Regions from separate parts of the Arthrobacter sp. TJ-178 genome, predicted to be linked through region 1. Evidence: riboswitches for the same ligand, from Rfam matches in the RefSeq annotation. Region 1 holds a riboswitch; each other region holds the start of a gene.
The links. A riboswitch is a leader RNA that binds a small molecule or an ion and turns the genes downstream of it on or off. The one in region 1 is predicted to bind S-adenosylmethionine.

Region 1 (4,670 bases):
TGGGGATCCTGGCAGCCGCCGGCGCGGGCTGGCGGCTGAAGGAACTTGTGGGCGAACCGCTGGCCAAGGAGATCCTGCTGGCCGGACGGGTGCTGAACGCCGAGGAAGCGCTGGCCGCGCACCTGGTCACCGAGCTCGCCGAACCGGAAGACCTGCTGACCGCAGCACAGGCGCTGGCTGACCGGATTGCCCGCCAGGATCCGCTGGCGGTCCGGCTCACCAAAACCGTGTTCGCAGCCCCGGCGGATGCCCACCCCGCCATCGACAATTTGGCGCAGGGAATTCTGTTTGAATCGCAGGCCAAGTTTGACCGCATGTCAGCGTTCCTTGAGAGGAAGAAAAAGTAATGGCAGTTCCCTCCACAGTAGGAGTGCTCGGCGGCGGCCGGATGGGGGCGGGCATTGCGCACGCCTTCTGCACCGCGGGAGCCGCCGTCGTCGTCGTGGAGCGCGACGACGACGCCGCCTCCGCCGCCTACGACCGCGTGGCGTCCGCGCTGGCGAAAAGCGTTGAACGCGCCACCGTTTCCGAAAGCCTGGCCGACCTGACCGCGCGGCTGTCCGTGTCCACCGACTACGCCGCTTTTGCTGCGGCCGGGCTGGTGGTGGAAGCGGTGCCGGAGGACTTTGGCCTCAAGGGCGCTGCCCTGGCCGCGGTCGAGGAACAGCTGGCACCGGAGGCCTGGCTGGCATCCAACACGTCCTCGCTGTCCGTCACCGAGCTGGCACAAAAGCTGCAGCGTCCGGAACGGTTCTGCGGCCTGCATTTCTTCAACCCGGTGCCGGCCTCCGCCCTGATCGAAGTGGTGCTGGGCAAGCAGACCTCCGAAGAGCTGGCCGAAGCCGCCGCTTCCTGGGCCCGGGATCTGGGAAAGACACCCGTCACCGTCAATGACGCCCCGGGCTTTGCCAGCTCGCGGCTGGGCGTGGCGATTGCCCTGGAAGCCATGCGCATGGTTGAAGAGGGCGTGGCCTCCGCCGAAGACATCGACGCCGCCATGGTGCTGGGCTACAAGCACCCCACCGGCCCGCTGCGCACCACCGACATCGTGGGCCTGGATGTGCGCCTGGGCATCGCCGAGTATCTGGCGTCCACGCTCGGCCCGCGCTTCGAACCGCCGCAGATCCTCCGTGACAAGGTGGCCCGCGGGGAGCTCGGCCGCAAATCCGGCAAGGGCTTCTTTGACTGGTCCTAGCCGGCTGTCATGAGCAGCCGCGACGTTCACTGGGAGGGCGCCGCCAACGCACGGGACCTGGGCGGGATCCCGGTCGCCGGCGGCGGCGCCGTCCCCCCGGGCCGGATCTTCCGCATGGGGCGGTCCGAATGGCTCACCACGCGCGGCTGGGAACAGGCCCGCGCCGCGGGAGTCCGCACCGTCGTCGACCTCCGCAACGAAGAGGAGCAGGGACGCAGGGACACCGATCCGTTGCCGGATGCGGAGGCTGCCGCAGGAATCACGTTCCTCACCCGGCCCACGCAGGAAGCGAAGGATCCGGAGTTCACCGCGCTCACCGGCCCCTACATGGACTCCCCGCGCTTCTACCGGGAGAACCTGCGCCGCTGGCCGGAGAAAATCGCCGCTGTTCTGCGTGCCATAGCGGAGGCCGGTGACGGTGGGGTGGTGATCCACTGCTCTGCCGGGCGGGACCGCACCGGACTCATCGCCATGCTGCTGCTGCAGCTGGCCGGGGCCTCGCCCGAAGCCATTGCCGACGATTACGAGCAGGCGGTCCGCGGCATCAACGCCTTCCACTCCACGCAGCCGCATCCGCGGGAAAAACCGCTGACGGCGGAGCAGGAAGACGCGCGGGTGGCAGACGGCCGGAAGGAACTGCTCCGCGCCCTGGACGGTTTTGACGCGGAGCAGTACCTGCGCTCAGCGGGGCTTAGCCCCGCTGAGCTTGGGCGTCTTCGGAGTCGTTTGCGTTGAGCTGTTTACAGGGATGGACCCTTTCCGGCGTCGCCAAGTAGAAAAAAGAGCGCCGTGCGGGGCTGTCAAAGCCTCCGGGCACCAGCAGCGACGAATAGCGTGCGCACCACTGCACCTGGCCGTTGGAATGGGCCAGCGCCTGCGCCAGGGAGGGCAGGTCGTGGAACCACATCAGCTGCTGCTCGCCGTCCACGACCAACTGGATCAGGTCCAGATCGAGATCGACGTAGGCCTGGGCATCCACCCAGTCATCGTAAACAGCCAGGCGCTTGCCGTGAATGAGGTGGACGTTGTGGCCGGGGGTGTAGCTGATGCAGCGGGCGCCACTGGAGATACTCACAGTGTGTTCCTTTACGGTTTGTCCTTGCCCGCACCGGTTGGCCGCGGGCCGCTTCGTCATCCGAACCACCCGCCGAACAGTGGGGTTGGTGTGAGGCCAGTCGGAGCTTTTACAGACCCGGATTCCTCCGGGCATGTTGGCCACCTCTCGTGAAGCTGAGACAACCATAGCGCATGCCGGTGACAGTCGGGAACTGTCACCGGACCGGAGGCATCAGCGCCAGCCCGCCGCGGGCGCCACGTGCTTCACCAGGCTCTCCAGCAGCTGCGCGTTGTATTCCACGCCCAGCTGGTTCGGCACCGTAATAAGCACGGTGTCGGCGGCTTGGACCGCGGCATCGGCAGCAAGCTGCGCGGCGATTACATCCGGTTCACCGATGTAGCTCTTGCCGAACCGGGCCAGTCCGCCGTCCAGCCGGCCCACCTGGTCACGGGAATCCGTCTGGGCCCGCAGCCCGAAGTACCGGTGGTCGGTCTCGGTCACCAGCGGAATGACGCTACGGCTGACCGAGACAAGCCCGGTGCCTTCATGGCCGGCGTCGGCCCGCGCTTCGCGGAACACCTGAATCTGCTCCGCCTGGAGCTGGTCAAAGGGCACCCCGGTGTCCTCCGTGAGCAGAGTGGAGCTCATCAGGTTCATGCCCTGCTCGCCGGTCCACTTGGCGGTGGCCCGCGTTCCGGATCCCCACCAGATTCGTTCGCTGAGCCCAGGGGACTGCGGTTCAACCGCCAGCGTTCCGGAGCTGCCGGTCATGACCGGATCGGCTGAGGCCAGGCCTGCGCCGGCAATCGCTGCACGGAACACCAGGGTGTGCTTGCGTGCCTCGTCCGCGTCGGTGCTTCCCGCATCCGGAACATAGCCAAAGGCCTCGTAACCGCGCAGAGCCGGCTCGGGGGAACCGCGGCTCAGGCCCAGCTGCAGCCTGCCGCCGCTGATCAAATCCGTGGCCGCGGCTTCTTCCGCGAGATACAGCGGATTTTCATAACGCATGTCGATGACCGCCGTACCCAGTTCAATCCGGCTTGTCCGTGCGGCCATGGCGGAAAGCAGCGGGAACGGTGCAGCGAACTGCGGGGCGAAATGGTGAACGCGCAGGAACGCGCCGTCTATCCCCAGCTCCTCCGCCGCAACCGCCAGCTCGACGGTCTGCAGCAGGGCATCCCGGGCGGTACGGACAAAAGAACCCTGCACATCGCGGTAGTGTCCAAAGGACAGGAAACCGATTTTCTTCATGTTCAGGAACAGCACCGGTTTCGGAGGAGATATTCCCGGCTTCCGCCCGGCGGCGGCCGTCAACGGAAAGGCAGACAGCATGCACCTGACCATCGTCCCCGGCATCGGCGGTTCCAACGATGAGCACTGGCAGAGCCGGTGGCAGGCTGACGCTCCGGATATGTCCCGGATTTCGCCGTCGTCGTGGGACGACCCGAACTTGGAGAACTGGATGGATGCGCTGGATGCTGCCGCCGGGTCCCGGAACGGCGACACCATCCTGGTGGCCCACAGCCTTGGCTGCCTGGCTTCCGCGGAGTGGCTGCTGCGCAATCCGGACGGCGCCCGGGGCGTGCTGCTGGTTGCGCCGCCGGACCCGGCCGAGCCCGCCTTCCCGGACACCGCCGGCTCATTCCGCGATCCGAGGCTGGAACCGCTGCCGGTGCCCGGGCTGCTGATCGCCAGCGAGAACGATCCCTACTGCACGCTGCCCGGCGCCCGGCTGCTGGCCCAGGCCTGGAACATTCCGGTGATCGACGCCGGCCCGCTTACCCACATCAACGATGAAAGCGGCATCGGGAACTGGCAGCAGGGCCGGGACCTGCTGACCGCCTTCGCCGCGGGACTGGGCGTTTCCATTCCCCTTACCTGTTAGTCGGGTAAGAATGGGCCCATGAAACTTCCGGTAATGCCGCCCGTGGCCCCGATGCTGGCCAAAGCCGTCTCTTCGCTGCCCGAGGGGGAATACTCCTACGAGCCAAAGTGGGACGGTTTCCGCTCCATCATTTTCCGCGACGGCGATGAACTGGAGATCGGCAGCCGCAATGAAAAACCGATGACCCGGTACTTTCCGGAACTGGTGGAGGCGCTCAAGGCAAACCTGCCGCAGCGCTGCGTGGTGGACGGCGAAATCATCCTGATCAGCGCCTCCGGAAAGCGGCTGGACTTTGAAGCCCTGCAGCAGCGCATCCATCCCGCCGCCAGCCGGGTCAAGCTCCTGGCCGAGCAGACACCGGCGGCCTTCGCAGCGTTTGACCTGCTGGCCCTGGATGACACCAGCTATCTGGACCGGCCGTATGCCGAGCGCCGCAGCGCGCTGGAGACTGCCCTGGCCGGCGCCGCCGCCCCGGTCTACCTGACGTCCCGCACCACCGACCCCGGCACCGCGCAGCGCTGGTTCGGGGAATT
Region 2 (4,670 bases), on a different contig from region 1:
CGGCAATGAAGAACTCGCTGTCCGTTCCGGCCAGCGCCTGGCGCAGCGTTCCGCGGCCGCGGGCAACGTCGTGGCTCATCAGCGCCTCGGTCAGCAGCAGGTAGCTGTTGGCATCGAACCGGCCGGAGAGTTTTTTGCCCTGATGATCCAAATAGCTCTCCACCGCATAGCGTCCGCGGAACGCCGGCAGGGGTGATCCGAACGGGTCCTCCTGCGCCTGCGGAACATTACCGAACCGGTGCTCCAGCTCGGCCTCGGACCGGTAGGTAATATGCGCAATCCGGCGGGCCAGGCCCAGTCCCGCCGTCGGGGGCCTGCCGTTGTAATAGTCCCCGCCGTTGAAATCCGGATCCAGCCGGATAGCTTCCAGCTGGGCGCGGCCAAAGGCGATCTGCTCCGCCGAGCTGGCGGCGGTGCAGGCGATCACTGCGCAGCGCCGCACCCGGCCGGGTTCGGTTACCGCCCATTCCAGGGCCCGGGCGCCGCCCAGCGATCCGCCGAGCACGGTGTGCCAGGAGCCGATCCCCAGCAAATCCGCCAGCCGGGCCTCCGCGCGGACCGAATCCCTGATGGTGACAAACGGAAAGCGCGAACCCCAGGCCAGCCCCTGCGGATCAGCGGACGAAGGGCCGGTGGACCCGTAACAGCCGCCGAGCATGTTGATCGAGACGACAAAGAACCGGTCGGTGTCCACCGTTTTTCCCGGGCCCACCAGGGCATCCCACCAGCCGTCCTCGCCGCTGTCCCCGCGGGCCACATGGGTGCTGCCGGTCAGGGCGTGGGCCACCAGCACGGCATTGGAGGCATCCGGGTTGAGGGTCCCCCATGTCTCGTAGGCCAGGGAAACGGAGGGCAGATACCCGCCGGTTTCCAGGAACAGCTCCCCGATCCGGGCGTGCCGCAGCACCCCGTCCCGGGCCGGGGCGGGGTGCTGCGGCACGGCTGGCCCGGCCGGCCCACCTGGCCCGGACACGGAGCCCGGCACGGAGCCGGTTGCAGCGGTATTGGCAGAAGGGCGCGCCACGCTAACCGTTACGCTCCCTTGGCGGCCCGGAACCCGGCGTCGAGGTCCGCAATAATGTCGTCGATGTGCTCGATGCCCACGGACAGCCGGACCAGTCCGGGGCTGACGCCGGCTGCCAGCTGCGCCTCGGCACCGAGCTGGCTGTGGGTGGTCGACGCCGGATGGATGACCAGGGAGCGCACGTCGCCCACGTTCGCCACATGGGAGTGCAGGTCAAGGGCGTCGACGAAACGCTTGCCGGCGTCGATGCCTCCGGCGATTTCGAAGGAGACAATGGCACCGGTTCCCCGCGGCCCGTACTTGCGCCCGCGCTCAAACCACGGGCTGGATTCCAGCCCCGCATAGGCAACGGAGACGACGTCGTCATGCCCTTCCAGCCAGTTGGCCACCGCGACGGCGTTGCTCACGTGCCGCTCCACGCGCAGGCTCAGGGTTTCCAGGCCCTGGGCAATCAGGAACGCGTTGAAGGGTGACACGGCGGAACCGAGGTCTCGCAGCAGCTGCACCCGGGCCTTAAGGATGTACGCCAGGTTGGCGCCCAGGGCACCGTTGACGCCCAGGTCCCGGGCGTAGACCAGGCCGTTGTAGCTCTCGTCGGGGGTGTTGAAGCCGGGGAACTTCTCCGGGTCGGCACCGAAGTCAAAGTTGCCCGAATCCACGATGACCCCGGCTATGGAAGTGCCGTGACCGCCGAGGTACTTGGTGGCCGAGTGCACCACAATGTCCGCGCCCCATTCAAAGGGGCGGATGAGGTACGGCGTGGAAAGGGTGCTGTCCACGATCAGGGGGATGCCGGCGTCGTGGGCGATGGTGCTGATGCCCTCAAGGTCCAGCACGTCCTGGCGGGGATTGGAGACCACCTCGCCGAAGAATGCCTTGGTGTTGGGCCGCACGGCTGCCCGCCACTGCTCCAGGTCATCCGGGTCGGACACGAAGGTGGTCTCGATACCGAACTTCTTCAGCGTGTGCTTGAGCAGGTTGTACGTGCCGCCGTAGAGGCTGGGGCTGGCCACAATGTGGTCCCCCGCTTCCGCAACGTTCAGGAGGGCGAAGGTTTCAGCGGCCTGGCCGGAGGCGAGCAGCAGCGCCCCGACGCCACCCTCCAGCGAGGCGATCCGGTTCTCCACCGCTTCCTGGGTGGGGTTGCCGATCCGGGTGTAGATGGGCTCCAGCTCAGCCAGGGCAAACCGGTTGGCTGCCGCCTCGGCACTCGGGAAGACGAAGGATGAGGTCTGGTAGATGGGCAGGGCGCGCGCGCCGGTGGCGGCGTCGGGCTCCTGTCCTGCATGGATCTGGCGGGTTTCGAAAGACCAGTTTCCTGACATTGTTTGCTCCCTAGAACCAGGGGCCGCCCCGAGACTTCCGGCCGGAAAAAGGTAACCGGCAGCCACGTGGGACCCGCGCTTGCCCTGAATCCGTTGACGCAGGGCCAGGTCTTCACCCGGGGCACCCCACCGCGGTTGGAGGGTTGCCGGCCAGCAAGCCGGGGCTATCTGCTGGCACTCATGACCTATGCCTCCTATGAAAACGGATTAGCAGCAAGCCCGCAAGGTCTGTGACGGCTCATGTCCTGCCGTGTCGGGGCCCGGAAAAGGGTGGCGTCCCGAGCGGCACGCATGGTCAGTATGCTGTTGATTTCCGCGGAAAGCAGGTGTTCCGAGTAAATTAGGCTCCCCTAAGTCGAGAGGTGAGTCACAACGTGCCATTATGGGCCGCATGCGCTTGGACCATGTATCTTATGCCTGTGAATCCGACGGTCTTCTGGCCACGACTGAGAGGATCGCTGCCGCTCTGGGAGCAGATTTCGTCAAGGGCGGTGTGCATCCCCGTTTCGGAACCCGGAACATGATTCTGCCTCTGGCCAACCATCAGTACGTTGAAGTGGTCGAGGCCCTGAACCACCCGGCGTCGGACAAGGCACCGTTCGGCCAGGCCGTGCGCCAGCGCTCCGAGTGCGGCGGCGGCTGGATGGGCTGGTGTGTTGCCGTGGATGACCTCTCCCCCTTCGAAGAGCGCCTGGGCCGCAATGCCGTACCGGGCAACCGGAAGTTTCCGGACGGCCAGGAGCTGACCTGGCAGCAGATCGGCATCAACGGTCTGATCGCCGACCCGCAGGTGCCGTACATGCTGCGCTGGGATGACGGCACCGAAGCGCTGCACCCGTCCGCCGCGCTGCCCGGAATGCCCGGCGCCGTGAAGCTGGCCTCGCTGACGATCGCCGGTTCCGCAGACCGGGTCGCCCAGTGGCTGGGCACGCCCGTCGAAGAACCGCTGGAAAACGTGGGCGTCACGTGGATTTCACCCAAGGGAACCCCCGGCATCATGTCCGTGTCCTTTAATACGGCCGCGGGTCTCGTCGAGATCTAGTTCTCCGGCCGTTTCGGGAATTCCCGGACGGTATGGGAATTCCCGGACGGTCCGCTGCGTCCGGATTTTCCCAATGTGACCACGTTTTCCCATGGTGTCCGGTTATTGAATTATCCACAGACGTGCCTGCGTCCCTCGCGGACACAATTACCGCGATCCAGTCTTGAGGGATGGATCCCGAACTCTTTTACACCGCCGACGCCGAAACGTACGGCGAAGGGAGGCGTTCCCTGGCTCTGCGGTGCCGTGCCGGTGAACTGACCCGGGTGCGCGACGGCGTGTATATCCGAACCGAAGCTTGGCAGCAGTTGCCGGTGTGGGACCGAGAGCGCATCCGTATCCGAGCGGTGGCGGAAGGGGGACAGGTCAGGCGCGTTCTGGTTCAAGAGTCTGCAGCGGTCATCTGGGGATTGCCTGTTGTCCTCCGCTCCCCCGGCGTTTTGCTGCTGGCGACGGAGTCCTCGCGCGGCCATCGTCGCGGGGATCTCCATTGGGTCGAGCGCCGCCTGCTGGAGCCGCTAACAGTCCGGGAGGGCGTTGCAGTCACGTCCAGAGCCCAGACAGTCCTGGACATGGCTGCGTATCTGGCCTTCGACCGAGCTCTCCCGCCAATGGACCATGTGCTGCGTCGCGACTCAGCCCTCAATCTGGCTGCGCTGGATAAGGAGTCGTTGCGGGACCTTGCTCGGAAGCTTCCCACCGAGTCAAAGCGCCAGCGCGCTCTGCGCGTCATCGAGTGCGCCAATCCACTCGCCGAGTCGGCCGGCGAGTCTTATTCGCGAGCGGTGCTTCTTCGCTACGGGTTCCCATCTCCGCAACTGCAGCACCAGTTCATCACGCCGTCAGGCCGTTTCCGGACAGATTTCTACTGGAAGGACCAGGACCTGGCAGGCGAGTTCGATGGTGCCGTGAAGTATGGACGCGGCGAGAATTCCCTGGCTCCTTCTTGGAAGACGCTTACGGCGGAGAAGGAGCGTGAAGATGCCATCCGAGCAACTGGAACCACGTTTGTCCGGTGGTCCTGGGCCAACATCGCCCTGCCTCCCCATGATCCCCGCAGCCTGGTGCAGCGACTGGCCTACGCCGGGCTCCCGCGGTCACGACCCCGCGGTTAATGTGCCGGCCGTTGTGGGATTTCCCGGTCGCTTAGGGAAAACCCGACCGTTCCGCAGCATCCGGATTATCCCAAAGTGACCGGGTTCCCCTAAATGGAGCTGCAGGCGGCCCGGATCAGCCGGGCGTTGGTCTCGCGCACCGTGGCGGGGTCGATCTTCACCAC
Region 3 (4,670 bases), on a different contig from region 1:
CACCAGCGCGACGTGCAGGAACGCGTCTTCAAGGTCATGGGCCTTTCGCAGGAGGACGCACAGGAGAAGTTCGGCTTCCTGCTTGAGGGCTTCAAGTACGGCGCACCGCCCCACGGCGGCATCGCGTTCGGCTGGGACCGCGTGGTTGCCCTGCTGTCCGGCAGCGAGTCCATCCGCGACGTCATTGCCTTCCCGAAGTCCGGCGGCGGCTATGACCCGCTGACCCAGGCACCGGCTCCGATCACTGCTCAGCAGCGCAAGGAAGCCGGCGTGGACTTCAAACCGGAGAAGAAGGCTGAGGCAAAGCAGGACGACGCCAAGAAGGACTAGGTCTTTCGCAAGATTCCAGAATGATGAAAGTGCCCGGCCGCTGATGCGGCCGGGCACTTTCATATTTCGGCTTCATATTTCGACGCACCGGTAATTCTCGGTGATTTATTCCGACAGCCTTTTTTAGCCCGGTGCGGGTGCCGCAGTTGCGGGCCCCATGGAAGTTTCGGGCGCCATAGTGGGGACCGGCAGATTATAGACAACAAGCCAGTAATCTCCGTCCGGCCCGTCCACTGTAATGGATGCCGGGGTTTGCTCCGGTGTGACGATGTGTTCGAAAGACGTGAGAACCGGCCAATTGCAGTTGCTGCTGCTGGAAGTGGTAACTGGGCTTGAATCAGCGTCCAGTACCTCGATGCTGTAATCCCCGGGCTGGTTGCAGGTGAGGAACACGCTGAAGCTGGTCCCCGGTTCCACCTTCGGCAGATCGAAGGTGCTCCTCCAGGTCCCGGGTTCCTCGAGCACAAGGTTGGCGTTGAGCGGACGCCACTTGGGGTTTTGCTGGAAGTAGCTCTCAAGACTGATGGGATTGTCCGCCCGGAACAGTGCCGTCATGGCCGGGTCATTGGGGACAGGAGGCTCCGTGCTTCCGGGGGGCTGTTCCACGCCGATGCTGCTCCGGCTGGAAGAACGGGCTGAGGGGGACGCCGTGGCGGTCTCCTCGGCAGTGGCCGACGATGTGGCCGGTTTCGAGGAAACGGCCTCGGGCTCCTCCTGGGCGCTGCACCCTGTCAGCACCAAGCCCAGCACCGCTGCGGGAAGCAGGGCCTTATGCATAAACGGCAAATCCGACGCTCTGCCCGGCCTTGCCTTAGTCCGTGATGTTCCATTGGCATTTCTGTTTCTGGTCATCTCCGCTACTTCCTTCCGAAGTAATCCGAAGAACGATAGTGGACCCGGATCCGTATGTAAAGGATTGGTAACGGGCGGCCGCTGTCATAAACCCGTGGAACAATTCCCGGCCCGGTATTTCCGGTGCCGACACATTTCTGCCGGTCAGGCGAATTCGGGAACACCCGGACGGCGAAACGCTGAACCGTGGAATATCAGGGGCTCGTGGGCATCGTCGTGTGAGGCATTGACCATGGACGTGCAGCAGCGGCACCACCACTGTCGAAGCCGACTGTCCCTGGCCGGCTGTTTCCCCTCCGGTTAGTCCGGTTCCCTCCGGTTTGGGATAAATCAACCGGTTCGCAGCCGGAGGGATTTCCCAAACCGGAGGGATTTCCCAAAGTGGCCGGAATTTCCCAAACCGGCTGGGATTTCCTGCCGGTGTTGCCCAGCGAACTCAGGCGAAGGACGGGACACCCAGGTGCCGAAACGCTGAACCGTGGAAGACCAGCGGCTCATGGGCATCGTCGTGGGCGGCATGGCCGTGCACCCGCAGCAGCACCACCGAATGGTCCCCGGCGGGAATTTCGGTCTCCACGGAGCACTCCAGCCACAGGGCAGCCCGGTCCAGGAACAGGGAGCCGGAGTCGTCAGTGTGCAGGTTAAGGCCGGCAAAACGGTCGCCGGACCTGGACGCAATTTGCCGGCAGATGCCCTCGTGCCCGGAACCCAAAACGGAGACTCCGATCCTGGCCGCGCCCCGCAGAAGCGGCCAGGTCCGGGACGTGTTCTGCACGGCAAACAGCACCAGCGGCGGATCCATGGAAACGCCCACGGTAAAGGATGAAGCAACAATGCCCTGCGGTTCGCCGTCCACCACGGCGCACAGAGCGGCAATGCCGGAGGGGAATCGGGAGAAGGCCCGGCGCAGGGCTGCGGGCTGAAGGTCGGTTGTGAGAGTCATGCGGAAATGGTCCTCTGCCTCAAGCGTCCGGCCGCCGCGACGAACACGGCAGCGAAACGCAGTACTTGCCGGACCGGTTGGAACAACCGGCGGCCGAATCGTCACCTGGAGCACCCCGCTACGGCGAGAGGGTTGCCGCCCAGCCGGCCAGGGCCTGTGGCTGGAACTCATGATTCTGGTTCCACGGTAGGTCCGGCAGCACAGCCGCGCAAACCCCCGCCACAGTTCGTAAAACTCCGCTTCATAAAACTCCCGCACCCAAAGGGATACAGTTTTCACCATGAGACAGCGGTGGTTTAAACAGGTGGACGTTTTTGGCAGCGAACCGTATTTGGGCAACCCCCTGGCTGTGGTGCTGGAAGCGGAGGGACTCACCGACGCGGAAATGGCGTCCTTCGCACGCTGGACCAACCTGTCCGAAACAACGTTCGTGCTGCCGCCCACGGTGGACGGCGCCGACTACCGGGTGCGGATCTTCACCCCGGGCGGGGAACTCCCGTTCGCCGGACACCCCACTCTGGGAACATGCCACGCGTGGCTGGAGACCGGGGCCAAGCGCCGCTATCCCGACGTCGTTGTCCAGGAATGCGGCATAGGCCTGGTGACGCTGCACGCCAATGCCGGCATCGCCGCGTTTGCCGCCCCGCCGCTGCAGCGCTCGGGCCCGCTGGAGGAAGAAATCCTGGACCAGGCGCGGCGTGCCCTGAACCTGGAACCGGGGCAGGTGCTGGCTTCCAACTGGATTGACAACGGACCCGGCTGGCTCGGACTCCTGCTGCCCGATGCCGCGACTGTCCTGGACCTGAGACCGGACCCCACCATCATGGGCAACCTGCGCGTGGGAGTGATCGGCGCGCAGCCGGCGGACGCTGAAACGGACTTTGAAGTGCGCGCCTTCGTGCCGGGACTGGGCGTTGCCGAGGATCCGGTGACCGGAAGCCTCAATGCTGGCCTGGCCCAGTGGCTGATCGGAGCCTCACTGGCGCCCGAACGCTACGTCGTCACGCAGGGAACTGCCGTCCAGCGCTCCGGCCGGGTGCGGGTCTTCACGCGCGACGGCAAAATCTGGGTGGGCGGCTCCACCGTCACCTGCATTGACGGCACGCTCACGCTGTAAGCGGGAACCATGTTCACCCTGGACTCGCTGTCTCTTCCGATCCTCGGCGCGCCGATGGCCGGAGGTCCCTCCACACCCGAGCTGGCCGCGGCCGTCAGCAATGCGGGCGGACTCGGCTTCCTGGCGGCCGGCTATAAGAGCCCTGCCGCTGTCCGCGATCAGATCACCCGGACCCGCCAATCGACCCGGCGGCCTTTCGGAGTGAATATCTTTGTGCCTGATCATGCCAATACGTACGCCGCAACGTCGGAGGAGAAGCAGGCCGGAAAGCTCGCGGCCTCGCTGGCCTACCGCGAAAGCCTGGCCGCAGCCCGGGAAGCTCCGGCCGGAACGGTAATTCCCGAACCCGGGTTTCCCGATCCGCAGGACGACGACGGCTGGCACGCCAAACTGGAGCTGGTCCTGCGGGAACAGGTTCCCGCAGTGTCCTTCACCTTCGGGCTGCCGGGGCCCGACGTGTTCGCGGAGCTTGCCGGACGGGACATCTGCACGGTGGTGACGGTCACCGACGAACATGAGGCCCGTGCCGCCGCCGCAGCCGGTGCGCATCTGCTGTGTGTGCAGGGTCCGGAGGCCGGCGGGCACCGCGGAACCCTGGACAGCGCCGCAGTCCCCGGACAAGCTGCGCTGCCGGAGCTCCTCGGTGCAGTGAGGGATGCCTGCCCGCTGCCGCTGGTGGCTGCCGGCGGAATTTCCACCCGGCACGGTGCCGCTGCGGCCCTCGCCGCCGGGGCCTCGGCGGTTCAGGTGGGAACCCTGCTGCTGCTCGCCAATGAGGCGGGCACCTCCGTGGTGCACCGGACTGCCCTCCGCGATGCCGTGCTGGGACACAGGGACCCGCGCACCTCGGTTACCCGTGCCTTCTCCGGCCGTCCGGCCCGCGGACTGACCAACGGCTTCATGCGCGCCCATCCGGATGCCCCGGACGCCTATCCGTTTCTGAACCAGATCACCGGGCCGCTCCGTGCAGCAGCAGCGGCTTCCGGGGACCCCGAGGGAGTGAGCCTGTGGGCGGGAACAGGCTACCGGCACGCGGTTGAAGAGCCCGCACAGGCCAGCGTCCGCCGGTTGTTCCCCGGGTGAGACTGCAGGACGGAAGCCTCAGGGCACCGTAATCCGGATGGAAACCGAGCAGGCATCCTTCGCCGCCTGAGCCAGTACGGCCAGCTTGGGGTCCTGGACATCGAGGGGCTGCAGCCGCGGCAGGCTGCTCCACCGAGCAAATACCTTCTGCCGGGCCAGCAGTTCAGTCAGCGACCGGTCTCCGCCGAATACGAGGTATTCCGGCGGATGGTCGGCGAAAAGCCGCGCAGCCTGCTCGGCGGCGGTCTCCACCAGCGCGTCCGCCTGGTTGGCCCGGCGCCGGGCAAAACGCTGCTGCGACCCGCCGCCGGCCGCGGTCCGGGACTGTACGTACCGGTTGCCGGC
Region 4 (4,670 bases), 670 kb from region 1:
ACAAACTGCTGGAAGGCTCCTGGGAGGACGACGCCGTCGTCCGCGACAGGGAACGGGGCATCTTCACTGATCCGGCCAAGGTCCACGACATCAACCACGAGGGCAAATACTTCAAGGTGCCCGGCATCCACATCAGCGAACCGTCCCCGCAGCGCACCCCGGTGATCTACCAGGCCGGTGCCTCGCCCCGCGGGATCGCCTTTGCCGCCGGGAACGCCGAGGCCGTTTTTGTGGGGGCCCCGACGGTGGACAAGCTGAAGGCAACCGTCGGCCGTATCCGGGACGCCGCTGAAGCAGCTGGCCGGGACCGGCACTCCATCCGCATCTATACGCTCCTCACCGTCATCACTGCGGCCACTTCCGCGGAGGCCGCAGCGAAGCATGAGGAATACCAGCGGTATGCCAGCGACGAGGGCGCCCTGGCCCTGATGTCCGGCTGGATGGGGGTGGACCTGTCCACGTACAACCTGGACGAACCGCTGGGCAATGTGAAGTCCAATGCCATCCAGTCCGCGGCGGCGAACTTCCAGAAAGCCAAGGACGACGGCGAACCCTGGACGGTGCGCGACATCGCCGAATCCGCGGGGATCGGCGGCCTTGGTCCGCGGATGGTTGGCTCCGGTGCTGAAATCGCGGAGGAGTTGATCCGCTGGCAGGAGGAGACCGACGTCGACGGCTTCAACCTGGCCTACGCCATCACGCCGGGTACCTTTGAGGACATCGTGGAATTTGTGGTGCCCGAACTGCAGAAGCGCGGCGCCTACCGGACCGGGTACACGCCGGGCACGCTGCGCAACAAGTTGTTCGGAGCCGGAGACAAGCTGCCTTCCGAACACCGCGGCGCCTCCTTCCGCCGGCAGCCGCGGGCCGGTAAGTTGCGGGTTGGTCAGTTGCCGGACAGTCAGTTGCGGGCCGGGCAGCCGGGGGCCGCTTCCGGGACCGGGTTCCAAGCGGGGGCATTGACCGGGGACGGAGCGTCTCCTTACGTTTGAAGGGTCCGCAGTGCCCCTCCCGCGAGCAGGAGTCCGTCATGGAACCTTCCCCCAGTGCCTCCGGAATGGCCCTTTCCGCAGACGGCACCCAGATCGCCTGGTCCCGCCAGGGTGACGGACCGCCGCTGGTGATCGTGGATCCGCTGACCTCGGACCGGAACAGCTCCGGCACCCGTGCGCTGGCGAATCTGCTGTCCGAGAACCACACGGTGTATACGTATGACCGCCGCGGGCTGGGTGAGAGCGGGCTCGGCGAGGAGTACACCGCCGAGTCCGACGTCGATGACCTGCTGGCCGTGGTGCAGGTGGCCGGCGGCACCGCAGACCTCTACGGCTTTGCGTCGGGGGCGTTCCTGGCTCTGCGGGCAGCCGAGGAATCCGCCGTCATCACCCGCGTTGTGGCACTGGAACCGGCCCTGGCCCTGGATGAAGGCGAGGACGAGCTGCTGGTGATGCAGACGGAACTGGAAGGACTCGGCGGCGTCCAGGTCCCCGTTCTGGTCCTTGCCGGAAGCACCAGCGGGGATGAGACCCGCGATCTCGCCCGCCGGGCAGCCGATGCCCTGGACGAGGGAGAGTTCCAGCTGGTGGAAGGCGATGTCTCCCGGGTGCCGGACGCCGCCCTGGCCGACGCCATCGAATCCTTCCTCGGCTGATTCTGCCGGCCGGGCGTAAGCTGGAGCCCCATTCCAGCACTCCGCCGAAGGACCGCAGATGCCGCACGTCAACGACCCCACAGTTATCGAATCCCTCCTGAAGAACAAGGGCCGCTGGGCCGTGGTGGGCCTGTCCAACAATCCGCTGCGCACCGCCGTCGGCGTGTCCCGCTATATCCAGGACCACCTGGGCATGGAGATCATCCCGGTGAGCCTCAAGGGCGACGACGTACACGGCAACAAGGGCTACCGGAGCCTGAAAGAGGTTCCCGGCCACATCGACGTCGTTGACTGCTTTGTGAATTCTTCCCGCGTGGGCGCAATCGTTGACCAGGCCATCGAAGTGGGGGCCAAAGCCGTGTGGCTGCAGCTGGGCGTCATCGACGAGGCCGCGGCGCAGCGGGCGGCCGACGCCGGGCTGGACGTTGTCATGAACACCTGCCCGGTCATCGAGGCACCGCGCTTCGGCCTGTAGCCCGCTGCCGCCCCTGGCACACTTTCTTTTCCCCGGACCTTTCACTTGCCCTGCCGCGGACGCCCTCATCCGCTGTGGAACTCCAAGATGACGCCGGGCAGGTCATGATTCGCAATGCTTCGCCGCATCATGACATCTGATTGCGCATCTGCACTGCCCCGGCAACCATGGAACCTGTAACCATCCAGAGCGGCTGAGAGACCTGGCTCCGTGACGCCGCAGCAACCCTTCCGCGATCCTGCGGAGCAAGGGTGCTACCGCCAGGACCGATGGAGAAGCACCCGCTTTCGCCCGGTCCCCTGCAGTGCGCTCCGGCGCACCCGCCGCCGGTCCGGCCTGCGGCGGCACCTCTTCTCGGGCTTGGACCCAGGAGGAACACATGATCCGGATTGAGAACGTCTCAACCGTCTTTGACACCGGCGGGCAGCAACTGACCGCCGTCGACAACGTCTCACTGAACATCGGCCGCGGAACCATCCAGGGCATCATCGGGTTTTCCGGTGCCGGCAAATCCACGCTGCTGCGCAACATCAACCTGCTGGAGCGGCCCACATCCGGCCGCGTGCTGGTGGACGGAGTGGACCTGGTGGGCCTCACACCGCTGGAGCTGCGCAAACGCCGCCACGGCATCGGCATGATCTTCCAGCACTTCAACCTGCTCAGCAATCTCACCGCGGCCCAGAACGTTGAACTGTCGCTGAAGTTCGCGGGAATCGGGAACTCGGCCGAGCGCCGCAAACGTGCGCTGGAAGCACTGGAAATTGTTGACCTGCCGGAGAAGGCCGGAACGTATCCGGCCAAGCTTTCCGGCGGGCAAAAGCAGCGTGTCGCCATTGCCCGCGCCCTTGCCACCAAACCCAAAGTGCTGCTCTGCGACGAACCGACCTCCGCCGTCGACCCCCGGACCACGGCCTCGGTACTGCAGTACCTGGCGGACGTCAACGCCCGCTTTGGCATCACCATTGTGGTGGTCACCCATGAAATGAACGTCATCAAAGCCATCGCTGAGAACGTTGCCGTCATGGAAGAGGGCCGGGTGGTGGAACAGTTCAACCTGAGTGAGCTGAAGCGCCCCGGGTTCAGCCCTGCCACGTCGATTGGACGCTACCTGGTGTCGGATGAGATCCGGCTTGAGCGGCCCGCAGCCCACCGCAAGGGGGCCCTCCATGTTTGACCGCATCCTTGAGGTCTGGCCCGAACTGCTGGCCGCGCTGGGAGAGACCGGCACCATGCTGATCATTGCCATTCCGCTGGCTGTGCTGCTGGGGACCCCGCTGGGGGTGCTGCTGTACGCCGTCGGACCCCACGGACTGTCACCCCGGCCCAAGCTGCACCGGATCCTGGACACGCTGGTGAACCTGGTGCGTTCCTTTCCGTTCCTTATCCTGCTGATCGCCATCATCCCGCTCACCCGGCTGCTGGTGGGAACCACCATCGGCACGGCAGCCGTGATCGTGCCGCTGACCATCAACGCGGTGCCCTACTTTGCCCGCTTCGTGGAACAGAACATCACCTCGCTGGGCGGCGGCGTGGTGGAAGCGGCGCGTTCGATGGGAGCCGGCCGGCTGCAGATCGTCCGCGACGTACTGCTCGTCGAGGCCCGCCCGGGCCTGATCAGCTCGGTGACCATCATGACCGTCAGCTTCATCTCCTACTCCGCCATGGCCGGGCTGGTGGGCGGCGGCGGGATTGGCGACTTCGCCATCCGCTACGGCTACTACCGCTACGAAACCGGGCTGATGGTCACCGCCATTGTGCTCATGGTCCTTCTGGTGCAGGCCGTGCAGCTGAGTGGTTCCTGGATCTCCCGCCGCGCCGACAAGCGCGTATGACCCGCCGCTGATCCCTTTCAGCGCTCGCACTCCAACTTTTGAAGAGGACACGTTGCACTCCATCACACCCAAAAACAGTTCTGCTCCGCCCGCACTAAGCCGCCGCACCCTGCTTGCCTACCTCGCGGCTGCCGGGGCTGCCGCGCCAGTCCTGGCCGGCTGCGGATTCCGTTCCGCCGATGCCGGCACCGACGAACGGACCATTCGTCTCATTTCCTCGCAGGTGAAGGTTTATGAGGAACCGGTGGGCATCGCCGGCCGGCTCCTCGCGGAAAAGGGCTGGAAGCTGCAGCCAACCTTCGTCAATGACATCAATCAGCCCAACATTGCGGTGGCCAACGGTGAGGCGGACGCCAACTGCTTCCAGCACATGGCTTATCTGGCGCAGTTCAACCGGGACAAGGGCCTGGATCTGGTGCCCCTGTTCTATATCCGTAATTCGCCGGCGGTGCTGTACTCCCGCCGGCACGCTGCGTTGGCCGACCTGCCCGACGGTGCGACCATCAGCATCCCGGTGGATCCCGCCAACAACGGCCGCGCCCTGTTCATGCTCCGCGCCCACGGCCTGCTGGAACTGTCCGACGGCGTCACGGTGGTCAACGCCTCGCAGCAGGACATCACCGCAAACCCGCGGAACCTGTCCTTTGTGGAGGTGGACCAGTTATCACTGAGCCAGACCCTGGCGGACGTGGATGCCGGTTTCATGTTCCAGTCC

Region 2: another riboswitch for S-adenosylmethionine. It lies ahead of AC4D2Q_RS07155 (bifunctional o-acetylhomoserine/o-acetylserine sulfhydrylase); the one in region 1 lies ahead of AC4D2Q_RS02935 (hypothetical protein).
Region 3: another riboswitch for S-adenosylmethionine. It lies ahead of AC4D2Q_RS12010 (flavin reductase family protein); the one in region 1 lies ahead of AC4D2Q_RS02935 (hypothetical protein).
Region 4: another riboswitch for S-adenosylmethionine. It lies ahead of AC4D2Q_RS06205 (methionine ABC transporter ATP-binding protein); the one in region 1 lies ahead of AC4D2Q_RS02935 (hypothetical protein).

The regions. Positions count from the first base shown of each region.
Region 1 is NZ_JBZCNK010000001.1:620,681-625,350, reverse strand. It holds gene AC4D2Q_RS02950 (enoyl-CoA hydratase/isomerase family protein) at 1-347, shown strand, start outside; gene AC4D2Q_RS02945 (3-hydroxyacyl-CoA dehydrogenase family protein) at 347-1,195, shown strand; gene AC4D2Q_RS02940 (tyrosine-protein phosphatase) at 1,205-1,930, shown strand; gene AC4D2Q_RS02935 (hypothetical protein) at 1,887-2,270, opposite strand; SAM riboswitch class IV at 2,286-2,425, opposite strand; gene AC4D2Q_RS02930 (LLM class flavin-dependent oxidoreductase) at 2,484-3,503, opposite strand; gene AC4D2Q_RS02925 (RBBP9/YdeN family alpha/beta hydrolase) at 3,502-4,137, shown strand; gene AC4D2Q_RS02920 (ATP-dependent DNA ligase) at 4,156-4,670, shown strand, end outside.
Region 2 is NZ_JBZCNK010000002.1:170,252-174,921, forward strand. It holds gene metX (homoserine O-acetyltransferase MetX) at 1-940, opposite strand, end outside; gene AC4D2Q_RS07155 (bifunctional o-acetylhomoserine/o-acetylserine sulfhydrylase) at 1,033-2,349, opposite strand; SAM riboswitch class IV at 2,420-2,535, opposite strand; gene AC4D2Q_RS07160 (VOC family protein) at 2,741-3,391, shown strand; gene AC4D2Q_RS07165 (hypothetical protein) at 3,562-4,506, shown strand; gene AC4D2Q_RS07170 (glycoside hydrolase family 2 protein) at 4,596-4,670, opposite strand, start outside.
Region 3 is NZ_JBZCNK010000004.1:95,563-100,232, reverse strand. It holds gene aspS (aspartate--tRNA ligase) at 1-330, shown strand, start outside; gene AC4D2Q_RS12015 (hypothetical protein) at 454-1,107, opposite strand; gene AC4D2Q_RS12010 (flavin reductase family protein) at 1,619-2,125, opposite strand; SAM riboswitch class IV at 2,182-2,300, opposite strand; gene AC4D2Q_RS12005 (PhzF family phenazine biosynthesis protein) at 2,406-3,242, shown strand; gene AC4D2Q_RS12000 (nitronate monooxygenase) at 3,252-4,325, shown strand; gene AC4D2Q_RS11995 (acVLRF1 family peptidyl-tRNA hydrolase) at 4,344-4,670, opposite strand, start outside.
Region 4 is NZ_JBZCNK010000001.1:1,287,107-1,291,776, forward strand. It holds gene AC4D2Q_RS06190 (LLM class flavin-dependent oxidoreductase) at 1-992, shown strand, start outside; gene AC4D2Q_RS06195 (alpha/beta fold hydrolase) at 1,031-1,648, shown strand; gene AC4D2Q_RS06200 (CoA-binding protein) at 1,707-2,123, shown strand; SAM riboswitch class I at 2,301-2,399, shown strand; gene AC4D2Q_RS06205 (methionine ABC transporter ATP-binding protein) at 2,503-3,297, shown strand; gene AC4D2Q_RS06210 (methionine ABC transporter permease) at 3,290-3,955, shown strand; gene AC4D2Q_RS06215 (MetQ/NlpA family ABC transporter substrate-binding protein) at 4,008-4,670, shown strand, end outside.